Regions from separate parts of the Oceanobacillus sp. FSL W7-1309 genome, predicted to be linked through region 2. Evidence: riboswitches for the same ligand, from Rfam matches in the RefSeq annotation. Region 2 holds a riboswitch; the other holds the start of a gene.
What was found. A riboswitch is a leader RNA that binds a small molecule or an ion and turns the genes downstream of it on or off. The one in region 2 is predicted to bind glycine.
Positions count from the first base shown of each region.

Region 1: it holds a riboswitch for glycine, as region 2 does, so the genes downstream of both, gcvT (glycine cleavage system aminomethyltransferase GcvT) here and NST46_RS19585 (amino acid permease) in region 2, are expected to answer to the same signal.

Region 1 is NZ_JBBOBX010000002.1:783,313-790,811, reverse strand. Features, by position in the region: gene comGA (competence type IV pilus ATPase ComGA) at 1-341, opposite strand, end outside; gene NST46_RS16605 (YqzE family protein) at 487-672, shown strand; gene NST46_RS16600 (YqhG family protein) at 810-1,589, opposite strand; gene NST46_RS16595 (DEAD/DEAH box helicase) at 1,576-3,243, opposite strand; glycine riboswitch at 3,381-3,468, shown strand; glycine riboswitch at 3,472-3,577, shown strand; gene gcvT (glycine cleavage system aminomethyltransferase GcvT) at 3,647-4,762, shown strand; gene gcvPA (aminomethyl-transferring glycine dehydrogenase subunit GcvPA) at 4,774-6,123, shown strand; gene gcvPB (aminomethyl-transferring glycine dehydrogenase subunit GcvPB) at 6,116-7,499, shown strand, end outside.
Region 2 is NZ_JBBOBX010000002.1:1,414,564-1,422,062, forward strand. Features, by position in the region: gene NST46_RS19570 (MFS transporter) at 1-582, opposite strand, end outside; gene NST46_RS19575 (MarR family winged helix-turn-helix transcriptional regulator) at 596-940, opposite strand; gene NST46_RS19580 (S8 family peptidase) at 1,464-2,765, shown strand; gene NST46_RS19585 (amino acid permease) at 3,110-4,513, opposite strand; glycine riboswitch at 4,661-4,737, opposite strand; glycine riboswitch at 4,741-4,842, opposite strand; gene sufB (Fe-S cluster assembly protein SufB) at 5,272-6,669, opposite strand; gene sufU (Fe-S cluster assembly sulfur transfer protein SufU) at 6,989-7,423, opposite strand; gene NST46_RS19600 (cysteine desulfurase) at 7,413-7,499, opposite strand, start outside.

The sequences.
Region 1 (7,499 bases), 630 kb from region 2:
AGTTTTGTTTCTTGTGGAAGGATCCGAATTGCTAAACTTTCTGTTTGATGGAGAGGAAGTGTCGATAATCGCAATGAGAATAAATTGGACGTGGTCTTATGTTGAATGGTGCCATTTTGCGGCTTTCTTGATTCACCAATATCCATTCCAGCTATAAATTTGTAGTAGGTGAGCAGTTGTTCATATTGTTTAAGTTTTATGTGGCAATGTTTTACTCGTTTTCCATGGATTCGAAAAAAAATATCTGTATAGTCATGGAAAGGATAGAAGTGAATGTCTGAAGCGTTCTCTTTGATCGAAGCGTTGAGCAGGTTATCTGATAAAGTTGCAGTGGGATTCAAGGTTGTTTTCACCTCCTTTTATTTTGCAACAGTATACTTTATTCGACGTTTTTTGATTAAACCCTTCTTTTTTATAAAAATTTTTGTATATATTTTTTTTGATTTGCAAAAGATAAGTGTGAGACATGGAATCGAGGTGGTAGTAATGTCAGGAAATGATTATTTGAAGTTTATGACCGAACAAGTTGTTTCATATATAGACTTACCATCTGAGGAAAGAAAGAAACGAAAAGAAGCGCAAAGGAAACAAAATTCCTTATACACCACCAGATGGTTTGGTATGCTTCCATTCACATTAAAAATAATGTTCCAGAAGGAGAATAGCAGATAAATTTACCTGCTATTCTTTATTTATGGAGGTTGTTCAAAAAGTATGAAATGTGACTACATTAAACTGCTGGGACTAGCATAGTGCCGAACAAGGCTTTTTTTATCTCAGCCTCTAACCCTGCACAAGTGATTTTACTATTATAATGCATGTTGTTCGAGATACACGATACCTCCATTGATTACGTCCAATGTTACCTTTGGATGATAACGTTTTGTTAATTCGTCTTGTTCTTTTTTCATCTGTTCACTTTCTAAGTCGTCCTGATAAAAATGCTGTAACGTTTGAATTTCTTCCTGTAACAATTCTAAAGATTTCTTAGCCCACGTATGTTCTTGCTCTTCAATATAGTTTGACAGAACAGTTTCCATTCGTAAGTAACCACTTTTTATTTTAATCATTGGAGACAATGTAAAGCAATAATCAGAAATTGTTGTTTGTAATGAAAACTTCCTTAACAGATTCATCATATCTAACTTCATCATGCCGTTAACTAAATGTAAACCGATAGAAATGATTTCATCCTTTTTATGCTGCCCTTGATAACTAATTTTAAAGTTTACAACTAGCCATGGATGTAAGGGCGTCTTTTCGGTTGCATGAATTAATTGAAATAGCTTTGTAAATTTTTCCTTTTCTTTTAAATGATTCATAATTTGCTGGAGGCGAGGACTGCCAAAGTGAATCCAGTCTCCTTTTGCATCCCGTTGTTTTGGATTTGTAATTAGCGTAAGTTGCATTGGATCGCCGGTACGGCCAATTTTTTTAATGTAGTGCCAGTAAAATGGTCGGTTCATCAATTCACGATCCATCTGTTCATTTAATTGTATTTGTATCACACCATCATGATTGGAAATAATTTCGCAATCCTTAGCAGTAAAGTAATCTTTCAAAAATCCATTTAAATTAGTAATTGCCATAAAGTCTCTCCTCCGTTTCCGCTGTAGAATCATTTTTTGCACCTTGAATAATGGAAGAAAGGTTATTTAGTTTAATTCGTACCTCCCCTGCGGAGGTGGATTCATTATAGATAGACTCCATCTCTGACTCGATACTTGAAATGTTCAGCTCAGCTAAAATATCATCTAGGTTGCCAATTACCTTTTCAAATAGGTTTATCTTTTCGTATAAAAGTGTCAGAATATGTTCTTCTATCGTGTTGCGAATAACAAGATTATAGATGTGTACATCCTTTTCCTGTCCGAAACGGTGGATACGTCCAATCCTCTGTTCAAGCCGCATTGGATTCCATGGTAGATCGTAATTAATTAGGTGGCTGCAAAATTGAAGGTTAATTCCTTCACCTCCAGCCTCTGTAGCAATCAAAACCTGCGCATGATCTTTAAACAGTTGTTTCATCCAGTCCTTTTTACCACGTTTAAATCCACCTCGGAAGGGGACCGATGAGATACCATGTTGCTGTAAATACCATTGTAAGAAATATTGTGTTGCTCGATACTCTGTAAAAATAATAACTTTTTCATCACCTATTGATTTAATTAGCTCTACTGCTTTTTCAGCTTTTATGTGGTGAGGCAGCTCCTCAATTTTGCTAAGTAACGGTTTTAATACAGCTGCATTATTTTCATGCTCACTAATTTTAGATAATGACATATAACAAGCTTCTCGTGATGAACATATCTCACGGAGGTACGTAATTTTCGAAAAAGTGGAGAACGCGATTGTAGTATTGACAAGATCGTCATATACTTCGCGTGCTTTATCAGGAAAATCAATCCATAAGGTCTCAATCTTCCGTTTAGATTCAGTGAGTTTTGTTGCTTTTCTCGTATTTCGAATCATTACTTTTTGAATCAATTGTTTTAAATAAGGATCTTGTTCCAGCTTACTTCGATCCTTACCATATTTTTCGATAAAGGAATCATAATTTCCTAGATGACCAGGTCGAAGTATTGTAATTAAATTAAATATCTCAATTAATCGGTTTTGTACAGGTGTAGCTGTTAAAAGCAAGCAGTACTTCTTTTTAATTGCACGTACAAATTGATAGTTTTTTGTTTTATGATTTTTAAGCTTATGCGCTTCATCAATCAGAATAAAATCATATTCCGTGTCAATTATTTCTTCACGGTTAGGAGAACGTTTTGCTGTATCAAGGGAGGAAATAATAATCGGATTTTCTTTCCAACTATAATTCTTCCGATGTGCAACTGCTGGTATATAAAACTTTTCATTCAATTCCTTCACCCATTGGTTAACAAGCGATGCAGGAACGAGAATAAGTGCATTTTTTACTAATCCCCGAATCATGTATTCTTTTAAAATAAGACCTGCTTCAATTGTTTTTCCTAATCCGACCTCATCTGCTAATATTGCACGACCATTCATCTTTTCAATTGCTTGTTCAGCAACATCGGTTTGGTGATCTAAAAAGTTAACATGTGGAAGATACTCTAATGCACGTAACCCATTAAAAGAAGGTGAACTTGTTGTTAACTCAGCTTGAAATGCCATCGAAAAGAGTTCCCAATTGGAGAAAGGACCCTCTTTGCTAATGGCTGTTTCTAGAGCATTGATAAAGGCTGAATCTTTTTGTAGTTCAATAGAATCCATATGTTGAACACACATCCTATTATTAAAATTTGGATTTCACTATAATTTTGCTTTTTGATATGTTATAATTCAAAGTGAAATAGAGTTCCTTACATTCTGATACATAGTATAACCAAATATAAATTTTTCATTAGCGGATGATTACAAGGGGAGAGCTTACATTATGTAACGCCGAAGGAGCAAGTTAAGAGCGAATCTCTCAGGCAAAAAGACTCTTGTAGGACGCAACTCTGGAGAGTGTTTACTTAGAATTAGTAAACCACCCACGAAGCAAATACTTATACAGTCATCCAACGTTCGTATAAGTATGCAACTTTCTGGTTTAAGGACAGAGATTTCTTCGGTAAGGAAGGAATCTCTATTTTTATGCACTTTTTCAACAAAATTAGGAGGAGTGGATGGTATGAGCGAGTTGAAACGAACACCTATTTTTTCGGAATATGGAAAATACGGGGCGAAAACAATTGATTTTGGGGGCTGGGATTTACCAGTACAATTTACTGGGATCAAACAGGAACACGAAGCAACCAGAACAAAAGCAGGGCTATTTGATGTGTCACATATGGGGGAAATTGCTGTAAAGGGCCCTAAAAGCTTAGAATTTCTGCAATACGTTATGACAAATGATGTGACCAAGCTCGTGCCAAACCGAGCACAATACACGATTATGTGCTATGAAAACGGGGGAACAGTCGATGATCTAATTATTTATATGCTTGCAGAAAATGATTATTTGTTAGTGGTGAATGCAGCGAATACAGAAAAAGATTATGAGTGGCTGCTCCAGCATAACACATACAGCGAAAAGGAAGTAACGATTACCAATACCTCAGCTGATTATGTTCAATTTGCATTACAGGGACCGAATTCAGAGGAGATATTGCAGCAGCTTGCAAAAACCAATCTATCCGAGATCAAGTTTTTCCGCTTCGATGCAAATGTTCCGCTGGAAAATTCAGAACATACTGCAATTGTTTCGCGTACTGGCTATACTGGTGAAGATGGATTTGAAATCTATATTGACAAATCAGAAGGTCCTGCTTTGTGGAATCGGCTGCTTGAGGCAGGAAAAGACAAAGGGCTCGAGCCAATTGGACTTGGCGCGCGTGATACACTTCGTTTCGAAGCAGGTCTTGCATTGTATGGTCAGGAATTATCAAAGGATATCAGCCCAATTGAAGCGGGGCTTTCGTTTGCTGTAAAAGTGAACAAAGAAGCAGATTTTATAGGGAAATCTGTACTAAAAGAGCAAGTGGAAAATGGAACGACAAGAAAATTAGTTGGAATTGAAATGATCGATAAAGGCATTCCACGGCATGGATATACGGTATTGAAGGATGATCAAGTGATTGGGTTTGTAACATCTGGTACACAATCCCCAACTTTTAACAAAAATATTGGATTAGCACTTATTGATTCCGAGTTTGCAAATGAAGGTACAGAATTAGAAGTCCAAGTTCGAAAACGCAAATTAAAAGCAATTATTGTAAAGACACCATTTTATAAACGAGATAAATAGGGGGCATCGTAATGGAATTTCGTTATTTACCTATGACTGAAACCGATCAAGAAGAAATGCTGCAAACAATCGGAGTTTCAACCACAGATGAGCTTTTTTCAGACATTCCAAGTAGTGTACGCTTTCAAGGAGAATTGAACTTAAAAAAGCCAGCAAATGAATACGAATTAAAAAAAGAACTAACTGAAATGGCAAATAAAAATGCTAGTTTAAAACAATATACTTCGTTCCTTGGAGCTGGTGTGTACGATCATTTTATTCCATCTGTTGTTGACCATGTTATTTCCAGATCGGAATTTTATACAGCATATACACCATATCAACCGGAAATCTCCCAAGGTGAGCTGCAAGCAATTTTTGAGTTTCAAACGATGATTTCTGAATTAACTGGAATGCCTGTTGCCAACTCTTCGATGTATGATGGCGGAACCTCTTTAGCAGAAGCGGTTAATTTAAGTGCAGCACAAACGAAACGGAGAAAAGTGCTTGTTTCTCAAGCTGTGCACCCGGAGTCACGTGCTGTTATTGAGACATACGCAAGAGGACAGAATGTTGAAATCGTGGAAATCGGATTAAAGAATGGTTTAACGGACCTTGATCATTTAGAACAAGAGTTGGATGATACGATTGCTGGTGTTGTGATACAATACCCGAACTTCTTCGGTCAAATTGAACCGTTACAAAAGGTGGAGGAATTAATTAAGCAACAAAAGAAAACCATGTTTATCGTTTCCAGTAATCCATTGGCTCTTGGATACTTAACACCGCCCGGAGAATTCGGTGCAGATATCGTTGTTGGTGATACGCAAGTATTCGGGATTGCTGGACAATTCGGTGGACCTCACTGTGGTTATTTTGCAACGACCGAAAAACTAATGCGTAAAGTTCCAGGGCGTTTAGTGGGACAAACAAAGGATGAAGATGGTGTACGAGGCTTTGTATTAACATTACAGGCAAGGGAACAGCATATCCGTCGTGATAAGGCTACTTCTAATATTTGTTCAAATCAGGCATTAAATGCACTTGCAAGTTCAGTTGCAATGAGCTCAATAGGTAAACATGGATTGCGGAAAATGGCAGCTTTGAACATGCAAAAAACACGATATGCAATTGAACAATGTAAAGCAGCTGGTTTAGAAATCGTATATGAACATCCAAGCTTTAATGAATTTGTTGTAAAGCTTTCTAATTCCGTACCAGCTATAAATGATAAGCTGTTTGAAAAAGGAATTATTGGCGGATACGATTTGGAACGCAATTATCCTGAATTAACAGGGCATATGTTAATTGCTGTAACAGAAATTCGTACAAAAGAAGATATTGATACGTTTGTAAAAGAATTGGGGGATATCAATGGCTAATCAAGAGTTTCCATTAATATTTGAACGTAGCAAGGAAGGAAGAACAAGCTATAGCCTGCCGAATTTAGATGTTCCAGAAATTGATCTTAATGCTGAATTGGATGACGTATACGTAAGAAAGACTCCACCAGAGTTACCAGAGGTAAGTGAGCTGGAAATCATGCGCCATTACACTGGGCTTTCTAATCGAAATTATGGAGTGGACTCTGGATTCTATCCACTAGGATCCTGTACGATGAAATATAATCCGAAAATCAACGAAGATGTTGCACGCTTGGAAGGATTTAGCCATATCCATCCATACCAAGATCCCAAAACGGTTCAAGGTGCAATGGAAATGCTTTATGATTTGCAAACGGCTTTAAAAGAAATTACAGGGATGCATGAAGTTTCTTTACAATCCGCTGCAGGTGCTCATGGTGAATGGACTGCATTAATGATGATTCGCGCGTTTCATGAAGCAAATGGCGATTTTGGGAGAACAAAAGTGATTGTGCCGGATTCTGCACATGGCACAAATCCGGCATCAGCAGCAGTTGCTGGTTTTGAAGCAGTAACCGTAAAAACAAATGAAAAAGGACTTGTAGATTTAGAAGACTTAAAACGTGTTGTTGGTAATGATACCGCTGCACTCATGCTGACAAATCCAAATACACTTGGATTATTTGAAACAGAAATTATGGAAATGGCAGAAATTGTTCATGCTGCAGGTGGGAAATTATATTATGATGGCGCAAATTTAAACGCAATTATGGGTTATACACGTCCAGGAGATATGGGCTTTGATGCAGTGCATTTAAATCTTCATAAAACCTTTACAGGTCCCCATGGCGGCGGCGGACCAGGTTCTGGACCTGTTGGTGTATCGAAAGAGCTCGAACCTTTTCTTCCTAAACCGATTATTACGAAAAAAGAGAATGAATATGTGTTCGAATATGATAGACCTCAATCAATCGGTCGTGTTAAGCCATACTACGGAAACTTTGGAATTAATCTCAGAGCTTATACGTATATCCGAACAATGGGAGCAGAAGGTTTGAAAAAAGTAAGTGAATATGCGGTATTAAATGCGAATTATATGATGCGGAAATTGGAGAAGGCATATGAATTACCATATAACCAGCATTGTAAGCACGAATTTGTATTGTCAGGAAGCAGACAAAAGAAGCTTGGGGTACGTACTCTTGATATTGCAAAGCGACTATTAGACTTTAATTACCATCCACCAACCATTTACTTCCCATTGAATGTAGAGGAGGGCTTGATGATTGAGCCTACAGAGACTGAATCGAAGGAAACATTAGATGGTTTTATCGATGCAATGCTTCGAATTGCTGAGGAAGTAGAGAATAATCCTGAAGTCGTACAGGAAGCAC
Region 2 (7,499 bases):
AGGTTTTCCTGCAAATGGTATCTTAACAAACAGAGATATGATAAAACTAATAATCGCTAATGCAAGACAAAAGCCAAAAATCACTTGATAGCTCGTATGTGAGCTCATGTATAGTCCAAAGAAGGGTCCAATGGCTGTTGCCAGCGTAATACTCATACTGAAGTAGCCAATCCCTTCACCTTTTCGATCATTAGGAATCAACTCAGCAATAATAGTTCCTGTAGCTGTACTTGCCACCCCTAATGCGATTCCGTGTAATAAACGAGTTACAAGCAGTATCTCTATCCCTGCATGAATAAAGTATAAAAGGGATGTCAAAATAAAAAAGGTAAGCCCAAAATATAATACTTTCTTGTACCCAATAGATGAGATCATTCGTCCAATAAACAAACGCCCTACTAATGTTCCTATGATAAATATACCTGTTATAAGACCAGCTACACTCTCTGAAACATGATATTTATCGACTGCATAAACAGCCATGGTCACTAATAATAAGTAAAAAACGAAATATAAGAAAAAATTTGCTGCTGCTATAATAATAAAATTCTTCGTCCATAATTGAGATTTTGTTTGTTTCACTGTTTCTATCACTTCACTTCTTAATATTATTTTTAATTTCTTCCATCACCCGAATAAAATCAATCAATTCTGATTCCGAGATGTCTTTTAGAATTTCCTTTTCAAACTGATCAATGGTCACACGTACTTCCTCATAAACAGCTGTTCCTTGCCCAGTCAGCTGCATGCGTTTTTCGCGCTTATTTCTTCCAGCCACCTGTTCGACATAGCTCATTTCCTCTAAACTGGCAAAGGTTCTAGTGATGGTAGGCTTCTCCACACCTTGATAATGAGAAATTTCCACAAGTGTTGAAGCTCCATAATTGTACAGATAATACAAAATGGTCCACTGTGCTCGATGCAGGTTATGTTTATTCAACAAGACATTAAGTCTATTTTCAAAAGGGCGATACAACATAATTAATTGATGGAAAAATTTCTGTGCAGATTTTATGGAAAACGCCTCCTATATGATTATCATAGATAATGGTTACCTAAGGTAACCATTATCTATGATAACAAAATTTCAGGAATTTGTCTATACGATGCTAAAGTTACTATTGCTAGAACAAAAGAAGCTGGGACAAAAGTATTTTTATGAAGTGAAAACCGAACATGATTGATGCAAATAACTCGCTCCGGAAATATAATTCGCTAAGTTTGTACATCGTTCGTCTTTAACATTAAGTATTTTAGTTATGTTTCAGCCTCTTCTACCTAATAAATAAAAACGAAACACAACTCTTACTAGAAAACAGTTTCTCTAATTTCCCTTTCCTCATAGTAATTCACTCTATAACCATATAGTTATCTACCTTTTTTACTATTTTCTATACTATTTAATCACGCTCCTTTCTGACAGTTTACGTAGAATATCGTAAATCAAAGAAAGGAGAAAGTGTATGTTAAATTTTTCAATGATTGACTTGGTCCGACGCAATGGAAAAAAAGTTGACAAAAATATAAGGGGAGAAATGGTTAACTTTTATCGGCCTTTTCGTTATATCCCTTGTTTCCTGCAAAGCTCCATAGAGCGTGTTAGAAAAAAAACAAAGAAATTACCCGTCGTAATAAAATTTGCCCCTGATTCCTTTTCTTCTGGGTTAAACGATGTAAAGGAAACAAAGTGTCGTTCTCTTCGCGAATACCCTTCTATTTCCTGTTGTTCAGCTAAATTATCCGTAAAAAATATTGAACATTTAATCACGAACTGCAACCATATCCAAAAAGTCTATTTAGACAGAAAGGTGACAACTTTACTAGATACCGCTTCCCCGGCAATAAACGCAAATGTTTTAAAAGATAATGGGTTAACAGGAGAAGGCGTAACCATTGCAGTAATCGATACTGGTATACATCCACATGAAGATTTACAAGATCGCATTATTGGCTTTAAGGATTTTGTTAATAGGAAATCTGATCCCTATGATGACAACGGTCATGGAACTCATTGTGCTGGAGATGCGGCTGGCAATGGCTTGTTATCGAATGGACAATATCAAGCTCCAGCATCCCAAGCTAATTTAGTAGGTGTCAAAGTACTAGATAAGATGGGAGCTGGTTCATTATCAACTGTTATTGAAGGAATCGAATGGTGCATCCAACATCAATCCGAATATAATATTGATATTCTTTCCCTTTCACTCGGTTCCGATGCTGTAGCACCTGCTGAAGATGATCCTGTGGTAAATGCGGTTGAAATAGCCTGGGATAACGGAATGGTTGTCTGTGTAGCCGCTGGAAACTCTGGTCCCGGAGAACAAACCATTGCAAGTCCAGGAATAAGCCCAAAGGTCATTACAGTCGGAGCAGCTGATGATAATAATACCGTTGACCGATCCGATGATTCAGTAGCTGATTTTTCAAGTAGAGGTCCGACGATTGATGGGCTTATTAAGCCAGATTTATTAACACCAGGAGTCGATATTATCTCTTTACGAGCTCCCAGATCTTTCCTTGATAAAACCAATAAAGCAGCACGTGTGGACACTCACTATATGTCCTTATCCGGAACGTCAATGGCTACGCCGATATGTGCAGGAGTAATTGCACAATTGCTTCAACGTGATCCAAATCTTACGCCTGATCAAGTCAAAGAAAGGCTTTTGGATGCATGCGACGATTTGGGACAATCCCCACATATTCAAGGTGCTGGTTATTTAAATGCTAGTGATCTGATTGAGGACTTTGCAAATGTCGAGTAGAGGCTTACGTGTTTCTTCACTCGTATAAGTTTTACTGTTTTGCTTTTTCAAACCCTCTGTCTCCTCTAGATACTATTAGGCAGAGTTAAATGTATGGTGTAAGAACAAAAAAAGTAAGCCAAATCATCCTAGGCTTTTTCAGATAGGAATGATTTGACTTACTTTTTACTTTCGCCTGATTCTTAAAATAGCTCATCAACTGCCCTTGAGCTTCTTATAGCCCAAATCAGCCGGGCGATAAAGGGAATTTAGGTATTTCTTCAAAAATGTTAACCCATTTGAAACGAGCCAAATAATTTTATTAATAAGACTAAAACATGAGCCCGGCTTCCACATATAGATTATTATCCCCGTTCAACCTTATCCGCCACTAATCCTTCTTCATTTTTCTTATCTTTATGGGGCACGATTCTTTTGCGTACCTTATAAATCACAATTAGCGCGATAAACCAAACGGGCGTTATCATCAACGAAACACGTGTATCTTCTGCAATTGCAAGCACAACAAGAACAAATGTCAGGAAGGCAAGGATTAAATAATTTGCAAATGGATAAAATGGCATCTTAAATTTATTCACTTTTGCCAGATCAGGTCTTGTTTTACGGTATTTCAAATGACTGATGACCGTAATCCCCCAAATAAATATAAAGCATACTGTAGAAATACTTGTAACGAGTGTGAATACTCCTTCTGGCATTACATAATTTAATGCGACTGAAATTAAAACAACTGCAGTCGAAAAGAACAATGCATTGGAAGGAACCTTTCTTTTATCAAGCTTGGCAAATTTTTCCGGTGCATTTTTCTCTTTAGCGAGTGAATATACCATCCGGCTTGTACTGAAGATGGCACTATTACATGCTGAAGCAGCAGAAGTTAGAACGACAAAATTGATGATACCAGCAGCACCAACGATACCAACTACCGTAAAGACTTGGACGAATGGACTTTCAGTTGGGCTGATAGCGGTCCATGGATACACACTCATAATAACAAGAAGTGCACCTATATAAAAAATGATAATTCGAATAGGAATATTATTTATCGCTTTAGGTATAACTTTCTCTGGATTTTCTGTTTCTCCCGCTGTAAGTCCTACAAGTTCGATACCAACAAACGCAAATACGACCATTTGAAAAGAGAGGATGAAACCATTTACACCATTTGGAAACATGCCTCCGTGGTTCCATAGATTCGTGAAACTCGCTCCACCTGCATCCGTGGAAAAACCACTTATAATCATAACAATACCTGTAACTATTAAGGCTAGAATTGCGATGACTTTAATTAATGCGAACCAGAATTCCATTTCTCCAAACAGTTTTACGGTGGCCAAGTTCATACATAATAAAATAACAAGCGCGATTAATCCTGGCATCCATTGTGGTATCGTTGGAAACCAATACTGGGTATAGAGGCCAACTGCTGTTAAGTCAGCCATTGCAATGGAAATCCAACAGAACCAATATGTCCAGCCAGTTAAAAATGCTGTCATTTCACCTAAATAATCTCTTACAAAGTCAACAAACGAATGATAGCTTAAATTACTTAACAGCAATTCTCCAAGGGCACGCATGATTAAAAAGAGAACAGCACCTGTAATCAAGTATGCGAATAATATGGATGGCCCTGCTAAATGTATTGATTTTCCTGCACCAAGAAATAATCCCGTACCAATTGCTCCACCAATAGCTATCAGTTGTACGTGTCTGTTTTTTAAACCCCTATCTAATTTTTGTTCTTGCATACAATTCCCTTCTCTCAACCTTTTTGATAATTATTAATTGATTTAGTTGCTAGTTCTTCAGTCTTTTATAAAATCATCATTTCAATTATATAACTGAAAAATCCCACATTTAAAAAAAGGATAGAGAAGGGCTATATTATTTCCATTCTCTGTCCTTTTACCTGAAAGTTTATCCTTCTATAATAGAAGGTCCCCTTTGGTGGCATAAATTGCACTCTCCAGAGTAGCGTCCTGTATTGGTGCTTTTACCTGAGAGATTAATTCCAATGGTTTTTTTGGAACTTGCTCCTTCGGTGGCGATATACTTCGCTCTCTCCCAATACAATCATCCGCAAGTTATGTAACTGTATAATATACTTAATTGTAATAACAATAGAATTTTTATTATAGCATATTATTTGATATCTCATCAATGTCATTACATTAAATTTAAAGCAGTTCCGAGATATAAATTCTTGTCCTGATCAAAACGATTATCGTGCTGCAGCACTGGAAAAAGCAAAAAAATGTTCAGTAAACCTTCAAGAATATTAAAAAGGTCAACGGCGTCTGAATCTGCCAAATATGTAAAGAGTTTAACATTTGATTCGTGCGGAAAAGTTGAGAAAAGAAGAAGAATGGATGTTATTAGATAACTAAGTAAACAGTCAAAAAATAACAGAACAGAGATTAGTAGGGCGTAAATTGGGCAATTACGTAACATTTAATAAAAAAAAACCTCGCCACAATTATAATTGTAACGAGGGTTTCCTATTATATTACCCAATAGAGCCTTCCATCTCGAACTTAATCAATCTGTTCATCTCTACTGCATATTCCATTGGAAGTTCTTTTGTAAATGGCTCGATGAAGCCCATTACGATCATTTCTGTTGCTTCTTCCTCTGTTAATCCTCTACTCATCAAGTAGAACAATTGCTCTTCAGATACTTTAGAAACTTTCGCTTCGTGCTCCAATGAAATGTTATCATTTAAAATTTCATTGTATGGAATAGTATCAGAGAACGATTCGTTATCCATGATTAGCGTGTCACATTCGATGTTTGCACGTGCACCGTCTGCTTTACGTCCAAAGTGTACAAGACCGAGGTACGAAACCTTTCCGCCTTGTTTAGAGATTGATTTTGAAACAATTGTTGAAGACGTGTTTGGTGCTAAGTGATGCATTTTTGCACCTGCGTGCTGTAATTGTCCTTTACCAGCAATAGCGATAGATAGCGTGTTACCACGTGCACCTTCGCCTTTTAATAAAATCGCAGGGTATTTCATCGTTAATTTCGAACCGATGTTACCATCAATCCATTCCATCGTTCCATTTGCATCAACTACTGCACGTTTTGTAACTAGGTTGTATACGTTGTTTGCCCAGTTTTGAATCGTTGTATAACGGCAATATGCATCTTTTTTAACAACGATTTCAACAACCGCACTATGAAGTGAGTTTGTTGTAAAGACTGGAGCTGTACAGCCCTCAACATAGTGTACAGATGCACCTTCATCAACAATGATTAATGTTCTTTCAAACTGCCCCATATTTTCCGAGTTAATACGGAAATATGCTTGTAATGGTGTTGATGTTTGAACACCTTTTGGAACATAGATAAATGATCCGCCAGACCATACGGCTGAGTTCAGTGCAGCAAATTTATTATCAGAATATGGAATAACTTTTCCAAAGTATTCTTTAAATAACTCTTCGTCTTCTTTTAGCGCTGTATCAGTATCCTTAAATACGATACCCATTTCTTGAAGATCTTCTTTCAAGCTATGATAAACAACCTCTGATTCGTACTGTGCAGATACACCAGCTAAATATTTTTGTTCTGCTTCTGGAATACCAAGCTTATCAAATGTTTCTTTGATTTCAGCAGGTACCTCATCCCATGTTCTACCTTGCTTTTCAGATGGTTTAACGTAATAAACGATCTCATCAAAATCAAGTTCTGAAAGATCTCCGCCCCATTGCGGCATTGGGCGCTCGTAAAAATGCTCTAATGCCTTCAAGCGGTAGTCAAGCATCCACTGCGGCTCTTCTTTCATTTTAGAGATTTCTTCAACGACTTTACGTGTTAATCCTCTTTCCGTTCGGAAAACAGAGACGTCTTTATCATGAAATCCATATTTATATTCTTCCATTTCAGGCATTTTTTTAGCCATTATATAACCTCCTCATTGTATTATCTAAAGCGGAATCGCCCGGTTAGCGACGTACGGACTGCGCCCCGTACTTTGGGGTGGTTCGACTTCGAACATTCCTACGTAGGAGATAAAGGAAACACGACGACCAAAGGAAGTCGATGTTGACTTTCACCGCAAGGGTATAAGTGCGACTAAGCCTCATGTTTTAGCCAGTCGGCAAGTCTTCTTTATCGTACGGAGGTGAGGGAAGTCTCGCTAGTCGCTGGGCGATGGAGCTGGACGTGGCTACTCATGCACAAGAAAAACATCCAGCAAAACTTTATATTTTTAAATTCATTTAATCTTGTTGTGCTCCCTTTTCCATTGCCTTCCATGCCAAGGTTGCACACTTGATTCTTGCTGGAAACTTGGAGACACCCTGCAATGCTTCAATGTCTTCCATATCCAATCCTTCTGTATCAATCTCTTTTCCAAGCATCATCTCAGAAAATGCTCTCGACATTTTAACTGCTTGTTCAAGACTTTTTCCTTTAATTGCTTGAGTCATCATCGAAGCAGACGACATACTGATTGAACAGCCTTCCCCTTCAAACTTGGCATCTTGTACAACACCATCTTCAACTTGCATTTGCAATTGAATACGGTCTCCGCATGTTGGGTTATTCATGTCGATTGTTACTGAATCACCTTCAATTTGCCCACGATTTCTAGGGTTTTTATAATGATCCATAATTACTTGTCTGTAAAGTGTATCGAGGTTATTAAAAGACATTCCCAAAATACTCCTTTGTTTTCAACAGTCCATTTACCAGCAGGTCAATATCCTCTTCCGTGTTGTAAAGATAGAA